Regions from separate parts of the Serratia sp. FDAARGOS_506 genome, predicted to be linked through region 4. Evidence: predicted binding sites of a transcription regulator. Region 4 holds the regulator's gene; each other region holds the start of a gene.
What was found. Region 4 encodes PurR, which represses purine synthesis genes. Its sites were predicted from a motif close to CANGCAAACGTTTGCNTG; they were not measured.

Region 1: the regulator PurR is predicted to act here: its motif matches at 1,279-1,296, upstream of cvpA (colicin V production protein).
Region 2: the regulator PurR is predicted to act here: its motif matches at 1,908-1,925, upstream of EGY12_RS05065 (NCS2 family permease).
Region 3: the regulator PurR is predicted to act here: its motif matches at 2,322-2,339, upstream of purE (5-(carboxyamino)imidazole ribonucleotide mutase).

What each region holds. Positions count from the first base shown of each region.
Region 1 is NZ_CP033831.1:9,004-12,520, forward strand. Features, by position in the region: gene purF (amidophosphoribosyltransferase) at 1-699, opposite strand, end outside; gene cvpA (colicin V production protein) at 721-1,221, opposite strand; gene dedD (cell division protein DedD) at 1,456-2,205, opposite strand; gene folC (bifunctional tetrahydrofolate synthase/dihydrofolate synthase) at 2,206-3,471, opposite strand.
Region 2 is NZ_CP033831.1:1,009,360-1,012,876, reverse strand. Features, by position in the region: gene EGY12_RS05080 (lipocalin-like domain-containing protein) at 169-612, shown strand; gene EGY12_RS05075 (glutathione S-transferase family protein) at 609-1,277, shown strand; gene EGY12_RS05070 (VOC family protein) at 1,325-1,732, shown strand; gene EGY12_RS05065 (NCS2 family permease) at 2,065-3,426, shown strand.
Region 3 is NZ_CP033831.1:2,573,154-2,576,670, forward strand. Features, by position in the region: gene ybbP (putative ABC transporter permease subunit YbbP) at 1-585, shown strand, start outside; gene purK (5-(carboxyamino)imidazole ribonucleotide synthase) at 655-1,722, opposite strand; gene purE (5-(carboxyamino)imidazole ribonucleotide mutase) at 1,719-2,243, opposite strand; gene EGY12_RS12470 (UDP-2,3-diacylglucosamine diphosphatase) at 2,393-3,115, opposite strand; gene ppiB (peptidylprolyl isomerase B) at 3,126-3,517, opposite strand, start outside.
Region 4 is NZ_CP033831.1:3,627,522-3,631,038, reverse strand. Features, by position in the region: gene sodB (superoxide dismutase [Fe]) at 1-539, shown strand, start outside; gene EGY12_RS17675 (YnhF family membrane protein) at 604-693, opposite strand; gene purR (HTH-type transcriptional repressor PurR) at 1,018-2,043, shown strand; gene punR (DNA-binding transcriptional activator PunR) at 2,040-2,984, opposite strand; gene punC (purine nucleoside transporter PunC) at 3,108-3,517, shown strand, end outside.

The sequences.
Region 1 (3,517 bases), 1.2 Mb from region 4:
GATATACACCGCTTCGCCCGGCGCCACGTCGCGCAGGAACTCAAAGCCCAGGGTATCCAGCGCCACGCTCTCGGAAGCCACCATGTACTCGCTGCGGCCATCTTCCAGCGTGCGCTTGCCGATCACCAGCGGGCGAATGCCGTTCGGGTCGCGGAACGCCAGCAGGCCGTGGCCGATGATCATCGCCACGCAGGCGTAAGCGCCGCGCAGTTGCTGATGCATAGCGGCGACCGCGGTAAAGATGTTGTCGGCCTCCAGCGGGTAGTGCGGGAAGCGGTCCAGCTCGCTGGCCAGCACGTTCAGCAGGATTTCCGAGTCGGAGGTGGTGTTGACATGGCGGCGGCCGCTTTCGAACAGATTCTGGCGCAGCTCATGGGCGTTGGTCAGGTTGCCGTTGTGGGCCAGCGTAATGCCGAACGGCGAGTTGACGTAGAAAGGCTGAGCCTCAGAGGCGCTCGAGCTGCCGGCCGTCGGGTAACGCACATGGCCAATGCCCATGTTGCCCTGCAAGCGTTGCATATGGCGCGCCTCAAACACATCCTTCACCAGGCCGTTGGCTTTACGCAAACGGAACCCGTTGTGAGCGTCAATGGTGACGATGCCTGCGGCATCCTGGCCACGGTGCTGAAGCACCGTCAGCGCATCATAAATCGACTGGTTTACCGGCATAAAACCGGCGATACCGACAATACCGCACATGTTGTCTTTTCCTCATCAGCGCTACCGCCCCGGCAATTGGGTCGGCAAGAAACTCGACGTGCTCTGCAGGTAGTCAAAGAACCACCTGATGACGTAACTGAACTGGGGAATGAGCTGCGACTGTTTCCAGTCGGCGCTTTGTGAGAAGCCGGTAAAGGTATCCAGGAAGAACAGGATCGCCGCGACGATCAACACTCCGCGCAGCGCGCCGAAGCAGATGCCCAACACGCGGTCGGTGCCCGACAACCCGGTTTTCTCTACCAGTGAGCTAATCACATAGTTAACAATAGCCCCTACGATCAAGGTCGCGATGAACAAAATCGCGATCGCGATGCCGTTTCGCACCAGTTCATCTTCAAAACGAGTGAAATAGACCGCAAGGTAAGAGTAGAAATGGCTGGCAACAAAAAACGCACATCCCCATGTCACAAGTGACAATGCTTCGCGAACAAACCCTCGGATCAGGCTCACCAGAGCCGAAAATCCAATCACCGCTATAATGACGTAATCAATCCAGACCATGAACTATTCCAATGATGAATCGCCCCTGCATCCAATTCGCGGCGAATTCTAACAGAAAAAGAAAACGTTTGCGTAGGGGATTTCCTACCACGTTACAAATAAAAAGCGGCGATCAAAAAATTCCCAATCGCCGCGCCTACATAGGTGATTTCGCCTGTAAAAGGCGCGGTTTTTCTCGCTTTCTCTCCACCACTCCTTAATTCAGGGGCGCATCGTGCTGCGCCCCTGCGGGGTTTAACGGCCGTACGGCTTCACCTGCCCGCTCAGCCCGCTGATCGAGTTCAGCGACGGCAGCGCCGCCTGCAGCTTCTGCTTGGAGGCGTCCGGGCCGACGTAGATGCGGGTGATCTGCCCCTGTACCGGCGTTGACGGCACGGTAAAGGCACGATAGCCCGAGAGGCGCAGCGAGGCGACAATCTCGTTCGCCTTGGCGGCGTTTTTCAACGCCCCGAGCTGCACGACATAGGCTTGCCCGGCCGGCGCTTTTTCTTCCGCCGGTTTCGGCTGCGGTGCCGGTTCAGGCTTCGGCGTCGGTTCAGGTTTCGGTTCCGGCTTCGGCGCTGGTTTCACTTCCGTCGGCTTCGGTTGCGGTGCCGGTTTCGGTTTCACCTCCACCGGTTTGGTTTCTACCGGTTTCGGCTTGGGCTGTGGCACCGGCTGAGGACGCGTTTCGACCGGTGGCGGTGCCACCTGCGTCGGCTGCTGTGCAGTCTGCCGCGCCGCCTGTTGCGCCGCCGCCTCGTTGGCCGCCTGCTGCTCGACCAGCGCGCCCGCCCCTTCCGGCGGCTGTGCCGGCAGCGGCTGCGTCACCGGCGGCAGCACGTCGTTCTCTTCAACGTCGCCCGGCTTCGGCACCAATGGAATGGCCGCGAATTCATCCTCGTAATGCTTCTTTTTGCCGTCCAGCAGCCCTGGCAGGATGATTACCCCCAGCGCCACCAGAATCACGGTTCCGACCAGTCGGTTCTGAAATTTACTCGCCACTCACACTCCCCGCATCTCGTCTAACGCCGCCATCACCTGCGCCACGGTGTGGAACGATCCACAGACGATCACAATATCCTGTTTATCAGCATCCTGCATAGCCTGCCGCCAGGCAGTTTCGACATCATTAAAGCGGCGCGGTTCCGTCAAATGTTGCGCCAGCTGTTCGACGCTGGCGCCGCGCGGCCCGTCGAGCGGTGCGCAGTACCATTCATCCACCTGCTCGCTGAGGCAGGCCAGCGTGCCGGCGATGTCCTTGTCCGACAGCATGCCCACCACCGCGCGCACCTTGCCGCCGTCGCGCGGCAGTTTGGCCAGGCGGCCGGCCAGATAGCCCGCGGCGTGCGGGTTGTGCGCCACGTCGAGGATCAGCGTCGGCTCCCGCCGCACGATCTGGAAACGCCCCGGCAACGTCGCCTGTTGCAGCCCGGTGAAGATCGCGCGTTCGTCGATCTCCAGCGGGGAGCAGTTCAGCGCCGCCAGCGCGGTAGCGGCGTTGGCCAGCGGTACGTTCGGCGTCGGCAGATCGGTCAGCAGCGTGTCGCCGCCCTGCCACTGCCAGCGATCGCCCTGCTCGCTGAAACTCCAGGCTTCGCCGCGGCGATACAGCGGCGCGCCCAGCGTTTCGGCAACCTGACGAATGCTGTCCGGCATGTCGGGTTCGCCCACCACCGCCGGCTTGCCGCTGCGGAAAATGCCGGCCTTTTCACGGCCGATGCTTTCGCGATCGTTGCCGAGCCAGTCGGTGTGATCGAGCGCGATGCTGGTGATCACCGCCACGCTCGGATCGACGATGTTGGTGGCGTCGAGACGCCCGCCCAGCCCCACTTCCAGGATCACCACGTCGAGCCGCGCCTGTTTGAACAGCTGCAGCGCCGACAGGGTGCCAAATTCGAAATAGGTCAACGACGTTTCGCCGCGGCCGGCCTCAATGGCGGCGAACGAGCGGCAGTGCTCCGCTTCGCTCAGCTCTTCCCCCTGAATGCGCACGCGTTCGGTATAGCGCACCAAATGCGGCGAACTGTAGACGCCGACGCGCAGGCCGGCTGCCAGCAGAATGGCTTCGAGGGTGCGACAGGTGGTGCCTTTGCCGTTAGTGCCGGCAACGGTGAACACCGTGGGAGCGGGGGTCAGTAAATCCAGATGCGCCGCGACGCGCTGTACGCGCTCAAGGCCGAGTTCGATCGCCTGGCTGTGCAGACGTTCCAGATAATAAAGCCACGAGCTCAATGGCGACGTGGCTTGGGGAATTTGGTGGTTTTGCATGAGTCCCATCACTGAACTTGGGTTCATTAATCCATCAGGGCACCAC
Region 2 (3,517 bases), 2.2 Mb from region 4:
GAGAGCCCGTTGTCTCTCGATGTGTTAAATAGTAGTGCTATAGGCTGGAATAAAAAATCGGAGAGTTTTGAGTATCTCATTCAAATAAATTGACCATTTTTTAACCCGCTGGCGCGCGGGAAAAATCACCACTACCCTTTACAGACGATCCTTAACCGGAGAAGCGTAATGACGGTAAATGCGTTTATCGGCAGCTGGGCGCTGGTGTCGTCGGCGTTTAAAAATCAGAGCGGCGAGTTGAATTATCCGCTGGGCGAGCAGGTGTTGGGGCGCATCCACTATGAGGCCAACGGCACGATGGCGGCGCAGCTATATAGCGCCGTGCGGCCGCGTTTCGCCGCAGACGATTTGGCGCAGGGGTCCGAACAGGAGATCCGTACCGCCTTCATCAATATGATTTGCTACTTCGGCCGCTATCAGGTGGAGGAAAGCGAGCAACGGGTGGTGCATCAGGTCGAAGGCTGTTCGTTCCCCAACTGGGTAGGCAGCCGTCAGGTGCGTTTTTACGCTTTCAGCGGTGATCGGCTGACGTTGCGCACGGTGCCCTTGCAGCTCGGCAACGGCGTGCAGGTTGGCGAACTGGTGTGGCAGCGGACAGGAGCTTCGTCATGATCATTGTTCATCATCTCAATCATTCGCGGTCGCAGCGCATTCTGTGGTTTCTGGAAGAGCTGGGCGTCCCCTATCAGGTGCAACGCTACGAACGCGATCCGCAGACCATGCTGGCGCCGGCGGCGCTGAAAAAGATCCACCCGCTGGGCAAATCACCGGTGATCGTCGACGGCGATCTGACGCTGGCGGAGTCCGGCGCCATCATCGAATACCTGCAGGAAGCCTATGACGCGCAAGGGATGTTCATGCCGACCGACTTTCACGCACGCCAGCAATACCGCTACTGGCTGCACTATGCCGAAGGATCGCTGATGCCGCTGTTGGTGATGAAACTGGTGTTCAGCCGTCTCGGGCAGCCGCCGATCCCCTGGCTGCTGCGACCGGTGGCCGGCGCGATCGGCAAGGGCGTGCAGCGCGAATACCTCGACAAGCAGATCGCGCCGCACTGCGAATTCCTCGAACAACACCTGAACAAGGGCAGCTGGTTCGTCGGCAACGACTTCAGCGCGGCGGACATTCAGATGAGCTTCCCGCTGGAGGCGATGGCGGCGCGCGGCGCGTTGGATGATTGCCCGAAACTGCGTGGCTTTCTGCAGCGCATTCACGCCCGGCCCGCCTACCAGCGGGCATTGGAGCAGGGCGGCCCTTACGACCTGCTGAGTTAACCGGATGGGCTATACTCGATGGGGTCATTCTTCATCGGAGGTAGCCCATGGCTACGCAAATCTTCGTTAACCTGCCCGTTCGCGATCTGCCCGCCTCGATGGCGTTTTTCACCCACCTGGGTTTCACTTTCAACCCGCAATTTACCGACGACACCGCCGCATGCATGGTGGTCAGCGACACGATTTACGTGATGCTGCTGACCCACGATAAATTCAGGATGTTTACCCCGAATCCGATTGGCGACGCCAAACAGGCCACCGAGGTGCTGGTGTGCCTGTCGCAGCCCAGCCGGGCGGCGGTGGACGAACTGGTGCGCAAAGCGGTCGCCGGCGGCGGCAACACCTACCATCAGCCGCGGGACTACGGCACGATGTACGGCCACGGTTTTCAGGATCTGGATGGTCATATCTGGGAGTTGATGTACATGGATCCGGCGGCACTGCAGGTGCAATAGCCTCGCCGTGGCGGCGTTTGCCGGGGCGGCCGTCGCCCCGGTTTTATCGTGCAGGCGCCATTCCTGCCGCTTTCTGCATAAATTGCCGCGATCTTTAGTTGATTAGACGCTATGGAAGGCAGGATAATCGTTTGCCTTGAATAAACCACCATAAATCACCCGTACCGCGCGCTGCGAGTTAAACGTTTGCCTTGGTGCGCATCGCCGTTGGCGGTGCGACGGAAGGGCAAGGATGCGGGACGTAACGTAAACGATTACGTGACGATCGGGCGCGGGCGAGATTACAGGCCTGCTGCGACGGGCCGATTCATGAAACACAGGGGAAGTAACCTATGTCGAACTCTCAAGCGAACCACGCCGCAAAACCAACCGGCGGGCTTGATGGCTATTTTAAAATTTCCGCGCGCGGCAGCAGCGTGCGCCAGGAAGTGGTGGCGGGGCTGACCACCTTCCTGGCGATGGTGTACTCAGTGATCGTGGTGCCGAGCATGCTGGGCAAAGCGGGCTTCCCGCCGGCGGCGGTGTTCGTCTCCACCTGCCTGGTGGCCGGTCTGGGCTCGCTGCTGATGGGGCTGTGGGCTAACCTGCCGATGGCCATCGGCTGTGCAATTTCGTTGACCGCCTTCACCGCCTTCAGTCTGGTGCTGGGCCAGCACATCAGCATTCCTGTGGCGCTGGGCGCGGTGTTCCTGATGGGCGTGCTGTTTACCGTCATCTCGGTCACCGGCATCCGCGCCTGGATCCTGCGCAACCTGCCGATGGGCGTGGCGCACGGCACCGGCATCGGCATTGGTTTGTTCTTGCTGCTGATCGCCGCCAACGGCGTCGGCCTGGTGGTGAAGAACCCGCTGGACGGCTTGCCGGTGGCGCTCGGCGCGTTCACCTCCTTCCCGGTGGTGATGACGTTGCTCGGCCTGGCGGTGATCTTCGGCCTGGAAAAACTGCGTGTACCCGGCGGCATTCTGCTGGTGATCATCGCCATTTCCATCATCGGCCTGATCTTCGACCCGGCGGTGAAATACCAGGGGCTGTTCGCCATGCCGAGCCTGGCGGACGCTGACGGCAAATCGTTGATCTTCAGCCTGGATATCATGGGCGCATTGCAGCCGGTGGTGTTGCCGAGCGTGCTGGCGCTGGTGATGACCGCGGTGTTCGACGCTACCGGCACCATCCGCGCGGTGGCCGGGCAGGCTAACCTGCTGGATAAAGACGGGCAGATTATCAACGGCGGCAAGGCGCTGACCTCGGATTCCCTGAGCAGCATCTTCTCCGGCCTGGTGGGCGCCGCGCCCGCCGCGGTCTACATCGAGTCCGCCGCCGGCACCGCCGCGGGCGGCAAGACCGGCCTGACCGCTACCGTGGTCGGCATTCTGTTCCTGCTGATCCTGTTCCTGTCGCCGCTGGCTTATCTGGTGCCGGTCTACGCCACCGCACCGGCGCTGATGTACGTCGGCCTGCTGATGCTGAGTAACGTCACCAAGCTGGACTTCAACGACTTCGTCGATGCGATGGCCGGCCTGCTGTGCGCGGTGTTCATCGTACTGACCTGCAATATCGTTACCGGCATCATGCTGGGCTTCAGCTCGCTGGTCATCGGCCGCATCTTCTCCGGCGAATGGCGCAAGCTGAACATCGGCACCGTGCTGATCGCCGTGGCGCTGGTGGCGTTCTACGCCGGCGGCTGGGCGATTTAAGGCCCTCAGGTTTCCCTCGCCCGGCGGGCGGGGGAAACGTGCTGCGGCATTTCCCTTCTTAAGATAAGTCTTCTTCTGCTCTGCACCGCGT
Region 3 (3,517 bases), 1.1 Mb from region 4:
GATTGGGAAAGCCTGAAGCCGAACTTTTACTTCATCTTCCCGCCGGGCGCGCTGGACGGCCAGCCGCAGACCTGGCTCACCAGCTTCCGCTACGACGGCGACGGCCAGATGCTGACCCAGCTCAACCGCCAGTTCCCGACGCTCAGCCTGCTGGACATCGGCGCGATCCTGAAACAGGTCGGCGGCGTACTGCAGCAGGTTAGCCGCGCGCTGGAGGTGATGGTGGTGCTGGTAGTGCTGTGCGGCGGCTTACTGCTGCTGGCGCAGGTGCAGGTCGGCATGCGCCAGCGCCGCCAGGAGTTGGTGGTTTACCGCACGCTGGGGGCCGGCAAACGGCTGCTGCGCCGCACGCTGTGGTGCGAGTTCGCCCTGCTGGGGCTGGTGGCGGGCATCGCGGCGGCGGTGGGCGCCGAGGCGGCGCTGTGGCTGCTGCAGAGCCGGGTGTTTGACTTCCCGTGGACGCCGACGCCGGTGCTGTGGTGGGCGCTGCCGCTGGCCAGCGCGCTGCTGCTGTCACTGTGCGGCGGCTGGCTGGGCGTGCGCCTGCTGCGCGGCCGGGCGCTGTTCCGCAGTTATGAGGGGTGATGTTGGCTTAGCGGGATGAAAAAAGGGGTTAGCCTAAGGCTAACCCCTTTTACTTTCGGCGGCGGTGCCTTAGGCCAGCTTCTGCTGTGCCCAGGCCAGCCCGCTTTGGTATTCGCCCGGCAGCAGCGGCGCCAGCGCCTGCAGCGCCTGGCGCAGATCGGCGGCGTTCGGGTCGTTCAGATTGAGGTGGCCGACCTTGCGGCCCGGGCGCACTTCTTTCTCATACCAGTGCAGATGCACCAGCGGCAGCGACAGCCACTGTGGGTTGACGCCGGTGCCTATCAGGTTGACCATCACCGACGGCGTGCTCACCACCGGCTGCGGCAACGGCAGGCCAAGGATGGCGCGCAGATGCAGTTCGAACTGACTCATGGACGCGCCGTTTTGCGTCCAGTGGCCGCTGTTGTGCACGCGCGGCGCCAGTTCGTTGATCAGCAGCCGATCGCCGACGATAAAGCACTCCATCGCCATCACGCCGACGTAGTTCAGCTCGTTCAGGATCGCCGCCAGCATCTGCTCGGCCTGTTGCTGCAGCGCCGGGTTGGGCTGCGGCAGCGCCACGCTGGTGCGCAGGATGCCGTCTTCATGCAGATTGTGGGTCAGCGGGTAGAAGACCGAACGGCCGTCGTGGCCGCGCGCGCCCACCAGCGACACTTCGCCGGAGAAATTGATGCCTTGCTCGACGATGCACTCGCCATAGGCGTCAGCCGGCAGTTCGGCTTCCTGGCCCGGGCGCAAGCGCCATTGGCCGCGGCCGTCATAGCCGCCGACCCGGCGTTTGACGATCGCCAGCTCGCCCAGCGAAGCGAATACCTGCGGCCATTCGGCGGCGCTCGCCAGCAGCTGCCACGGCGCGGTCGCCAGGTCGAGCTGATCGAGCAGCTGTTTTTGCGTCAGGCGATCCGCCAGGCGCGGGAAGATGTCGCGGTTGACGAAGGCGCTGTGGGTCGCCAATTCGCGCGTTAGCGCGGTTTCCGGCCAGCGTTCGATCTCGGCGGTAATGACGCTGTTCTGATACGGCACCGCCTCGGGCTCGGCATCGATGCCGACGGGGTAAACGGCGATGCCCAGCGGTTCGCCGGCCTGGCGCAGCATGCGCCCCAGCTGGCCGTTGCCCAGTACGCAAACCGGCTTCATGCGTCCTCCCGCGGATCGGGGTGGTTCAATACGTCCTCGGTCTGCGCCCGGCGCCAGTCCGCCAAACGCTGTGCCAGCGCAGCGTCGTGCAATGCCAGGATCTGCATCGCCAGCAGCCCGGCGTTGGCGGCGCCGGCTTTGCCGATCGCCAGCGTGCCCACCGGAATGCCACGCGGCATCTGCACGATGGAGTAGAGGCTGTCTACGCCGCTCAGCGCGGCGCTTTGCACCGGCACACCCAGCACCGGCACCAGGGTTTTCGCCGCCAGCATGCCCGGCAGATGCGCCGCACCGCCGGCGCCGGCGATGATCACGTCAAAACCGTTGGCGGTAGCCTGCTCGGCGAAGCTGAACAGCTTGTCCGGCGTGCGGTGGGCGGAAACGACTTCGACATGGAAGGGGACTTCGAGCTGGGTCAGGACTTCGGCGGCGAACTGCATGGTGGCCCAGTCACTTTTCGAACCCATTACAATTGCGATTTTCGCCCCGGTAGTGGCGGCTGAAGCGGCGTTGGCTCCCATGGGTGTAAGGCTCCTGTGATTTGTCTGGCGTCGGCTGAGGGCCGAATGAGGGCGTAGAGCATACCATGAGCGCACGGCGAGGAAAACGGTTGCGTCGCCGGTTTTCACCGCCGAAAGCGCGAATTTTCACTCGCGCGCCAGTCCGGGGTTCAGAATGGGAATTGGATCAGCTCGACGGCGTCGGCGCTGACTTTGATCATCGATCCTTCGACGTGCCAGGCGCCCAGCACCGCGCGATGGGCTTCGCCGTTGCTCAACGCCAGCCGGTGCACTGCCGGGCGATGGGTATGGCCGTGGATCATCCAGTGCACGTCGTGGCGCAGCATCGTCTGTTCGACTGCCTGCGGGTTGACGTCCATGATGGCTTCCGATTTGTACTGGTTGGATTGCTGGCTACGGGCGCGCATGTTGGCGGCGATCTTCAGTCGCCAGCGCAGCGGCAGCGCCAGGAACAATTTTTGAATCAGCGGGTTGTGCACTTTACGGCGGAACTGCTGATAGGCTTGATCGTCGGTGCACAGGGTGTCGCCGTGCAGGATCAGGATCCTGCGGCCGTACAGCTCCAGCACTTTTTCTTCCGGCAGCAGCTGCATGCCGCTGGCGCGGGCGAAGCGCTTGCCGAGCAGAAAATCGCGGTTGCCGTGGATGAAATAGCAGGGCACGCCGGCCTGTTGCAGCGCTTTCAGCGCCGCGGCGATCTCCGCGTGCAGCGGCTCGGGATCGTCGTCGCCGATCCAGGCTTCAAACAGGTCGCCGAGGATGTAAAGCGCGTCGGCGTGGACCGCTTCGCGCCGTAAAAAACGCAGAAAACCGGCAGTGATTGCCGGTTCCTGTGCGCACAAGTGCAGATCTGCGATGAACAGCGTACTCATGCAGCCGCGATTACTCGCTGACGGTCACGCTGTTGATCACCACGTCTTCTACCGGTACGTCCTGGTGCATGCCGCTGCGGCCGGTTTTCACGCCTTTGATCTTGTTGACCACGTCCATGCCTTCAACCACTTCAGCAAACACGCAGTAGCCCCAGCCCTGCACGTTTTCGCCGCGGAAGTTCAGGAAGTCGTTGTCTGCCACGTTGATGAAGAACTGTGCGGTGGCGGAGTGCGGATCGTTGGTGCGCGCCATTGCCAGGGTGCCGATGGTGTTTTTCAGACCGTTGTTGGCTTCGTTCTTGATGGTCGCGTTGGTCGCTTTCTGGTTCATGCCCGGCTCGAAACCGCCGCCCTGGATCATGAAGCCGTTGATCACACGGTGGAAGATGGTGTTGTCGTAGA
Region 4 (3,517 bases):
CGCTCGAGCCGCACATCTCCGCCGAGACCCTGGAATACCACTACGGCAAGCACCACAACACCTACGTGGTTAACCTGAACAACCTGGTGAAAGGCAGCGAGTTCGAGGGCAAATCGCTCGAAGAGATCATCAAAACCTCTAACGGCGGCGTCTTCAACAACGCAGCACAGGTGTGGAACCACACTTTCTACTGGCACTGCCTGTCGCCACAGGGCGGCGGTGAACCGCAGGGCGAACTGGCGGCGGCGATCGTCAAATCCTTCGGCTCATTCGCTGCGTTCAAAGAGCAGTTCACCGATGCCGCAGTGAAAAACTTCGGCGCCGGCTGGACCTGGCTGGTGAAAAAACCGGACGGCACGCTGGCGATCGTCAACACCTCCAATGCGGCCACCCCGCTGACCGGTGAAGACAAACCTCTGCTGACCGTTGACGTATGGGAACACGCGTATTACATCGATTACCGCAATGCGCGTCCAAAATACCTGGAAAACTTCTGGGCGTTGGTCAACTGGGCTTTCGCGGCGGAAAACCTGGCGTAAGCGCAGGCCTTGCCTAAGTGACGAGGCGCAGCGTGGCTGCGCCTTTTTTAAAACTGGCGGGAAATCAGTTCAACGCAGCGACAAAGCTGAAAGCGATGATCATCGCCAACGCACAAACGGTGGTGAACAGCGACATCTTCAGATCGGTATCCATGACAACTCCTTTAAAATGGGCTTTCCTAAGGATAAAAGGCGCACAATTAGTACGTCAAATCATTTTCCCACAGTTCGCCGATAAAATCTTGTTATCATTTCCCGGTTTATAATCTCGATTACCTCTTCCACTTTTGTTCAATATGCGACAAAATTCGCAGTTCACAACTGCGTACCGGCATCCATGCCCCTCCTGATTAAGCGCTGAAGACTTCAACACACTAAAAACTCAGTTTTCGCTTCTCTGGAGAAGGATCTACGCAGGCAAACGATTAACATCACACTTACATGCTGTAAACATGTGAGTTCAGGAGTCATTCCTTACATGGCAACGATTAAAGATGTGGCCAAACGCGCGGGCGTTTCCACCACCACCGTTTCGCACGTCATCAATAAGACTCGTTTCGTCGCCGAAGAGACCAAAGCGGCCGTGTGGGCCGCCATCAAAGAGCTGCATTACTCGCCGAGCGCCGTGGCGCGCAGCCTGAAAGTCAATCACACCAAGTCGATCGGCCTGTTGGCCACCTCGAGCGAAGCGCCCTACTTCGCCGAAGTGATCGAAGCGGTGGAAAACAGCTGCTACAGCAAAGGCTACACCCTGATCCTGTGCAACTCGCACAACAATCTGGACAAGCAGCGCGCCTACCTGGCGATGCTGGCGCAAAAGCGCGTCGACGGCCTGCTGGTTATGTGCTCCGAATACCCGGATCAGCTGCTGGGCATGTTGGAAGACTACCGCAACATCCCGATGGTGGTGATGGACTGGGGCGCCGCGCGTGGCGACTTCACCGACACCATCATCGATAACGCCTTCGAAGGCGGCTATCTGGCCGGCCGTTACCTGATCGAGCGTGGCCACCGCGATATCGGCGCCATTCCGGGCCAGCTGTCGCGCAACACCGGCGGCGGCCGTCATCAGGGCTTTATGAAGGCGCTGCAGGAAGCACATATCGAGATTCGCGAAGAGTGGATCGTTCAGGGCGACTTCGAACCGGAGTCCGGCTATAAGGCGATGCACCAAATCCTGTCGCAAAAACAACGACCGACCGCGGTATTCTGCGGCGGCGACATCATGGCGATGGGCGCCATCTGCGCCGCCGACGAGCTGGGGCTGCGAGTGCCGCAGGATATTTCCGTGATCGGTTACGACAACGTGCGCAACGCCCGCTACTTTACCCCGGCACTGACCACCATTCATCAGCCTAAAGAGCGCCTGGGCGAAATGGCCTTCACCATGCTGCTGGATCGCATCATCAGCAAACGCGAAGAGTCACAGGTGATCGAAGTGCATCCTAAGCTGGTCGAACGCCGCTCTGTCGCCGACGGCCCGTTCATCGACTACCGCCGCTAATCCCCCGCGCCGGAAGCCTGCGCGGCTTCCGGTTCCGCCTCGCTCAACCACTCCTGATTCAGCGTCTCGCCATCGCCCAGATACGCCAGCAGCCAGCTCATCGCCGGTGACGGTTTATCCTGTTGCCAGGTCAGACAGCAAGGGCTGGCGGGAAACGGTTGCTGCAGCTGCAACGCCTTCAGCTCACCGCGCTGCACCCGCGGCAGTGCCCGATGCGCCGGCATCATGCCGACGCACAACCCGGCGCACAAACAGTCGAGTGCCGAAGTCCAATCTGGCACCACCAGTCGCCGCTGGTTATCCAGCGTCCAGGTGACGCGCTTGGGCAGGTTGCGCGAGGTGTCCTCCAGGCAAAGCGAAGGATACGGCCGCAGTTGATCGTCATTCAGCGGCCCCGCCAACTGCGCCAGCGGGTGCTGCGGGCTGACCACGCACAACCAGTTCATATAACCCATGTCGCGAAAGGCGAAGCCGCCACCGACCGGCACCGCGCGCGTGGCGCCGATCGCCATGTCCGCCCTGCCGTCCACCAGCGCATCCCACACGCCGTTGAACACCTCGGGTTGCAGCATCAGTTCAACGTCGGGGAAATGACGGTAGAAATCCAACACCAGCTGGCGGCTGCGTTGCGGTTTGACGATGATGTCCACCGCGATATTCAGCTGGCCGCGCCAACCGTTGGCCACCTGCTGACAATGACGGCGGGTGTCGAGCATTTTTTTGATAACAGCTCGCGCATCCTTGATAAACAGTGCACCGGCCGGTGTCAATTCCACATCGCGGTGACGCCGCTCAAACAGCGGCACCGCCAGCCATTGCTCCAGCTGCCGTACGGTATAGCTGACCGCCGACGGGACCCGGTGCAATTCCTGCGCCGCCGCGCTGAAACTGCCGGTGCGCGCCACCGCGTCGACGACTTCAAGAGAATATTCAGACCACATCGTTTTGCCTTCAATTTTTTTAACAGCACTTTGCAAATATTACCGTTTCACAAGCAGAGATCCAGCCGGATACACTGACCGGCGCTAAAAACCTGCGACACTAAAATATTAACGAGAAATACCATGCGAAATTCCTTTGGCTTTATGTTCTACCTCGCCGGCCTGAGCATGCTGGGTTATCTGGCGACCGATATGTACCTGCCCGCCTTCGGCGCCATGCGGGAGGAACTGCAAATTTCCGCCGGCGCGGTGAGCGCCAGCCTGAGTATCTTCCTGGCCGGCTTCGCCTTTGCGCAGCTGCTGTGGGGACCGCTCTCCGACCGTCTGGGCCGCAAACCGGTATTATTGATCGGCCTGGCGCTGTTCGCTCTCGGCTGCCTGGGTATGCTGTGGGTAGAAAACGCCGTGCAGCTCTGGATCCTGCGCTTTATTCAGGCCGTCGGTGTCTGTGCCGCCGCCGCCATCTGGCAAGCGCTGGTGGTCGACCGCTACCGTGAAGGCCAGGCCAACCGCGTATTCGCCACCATTATGCC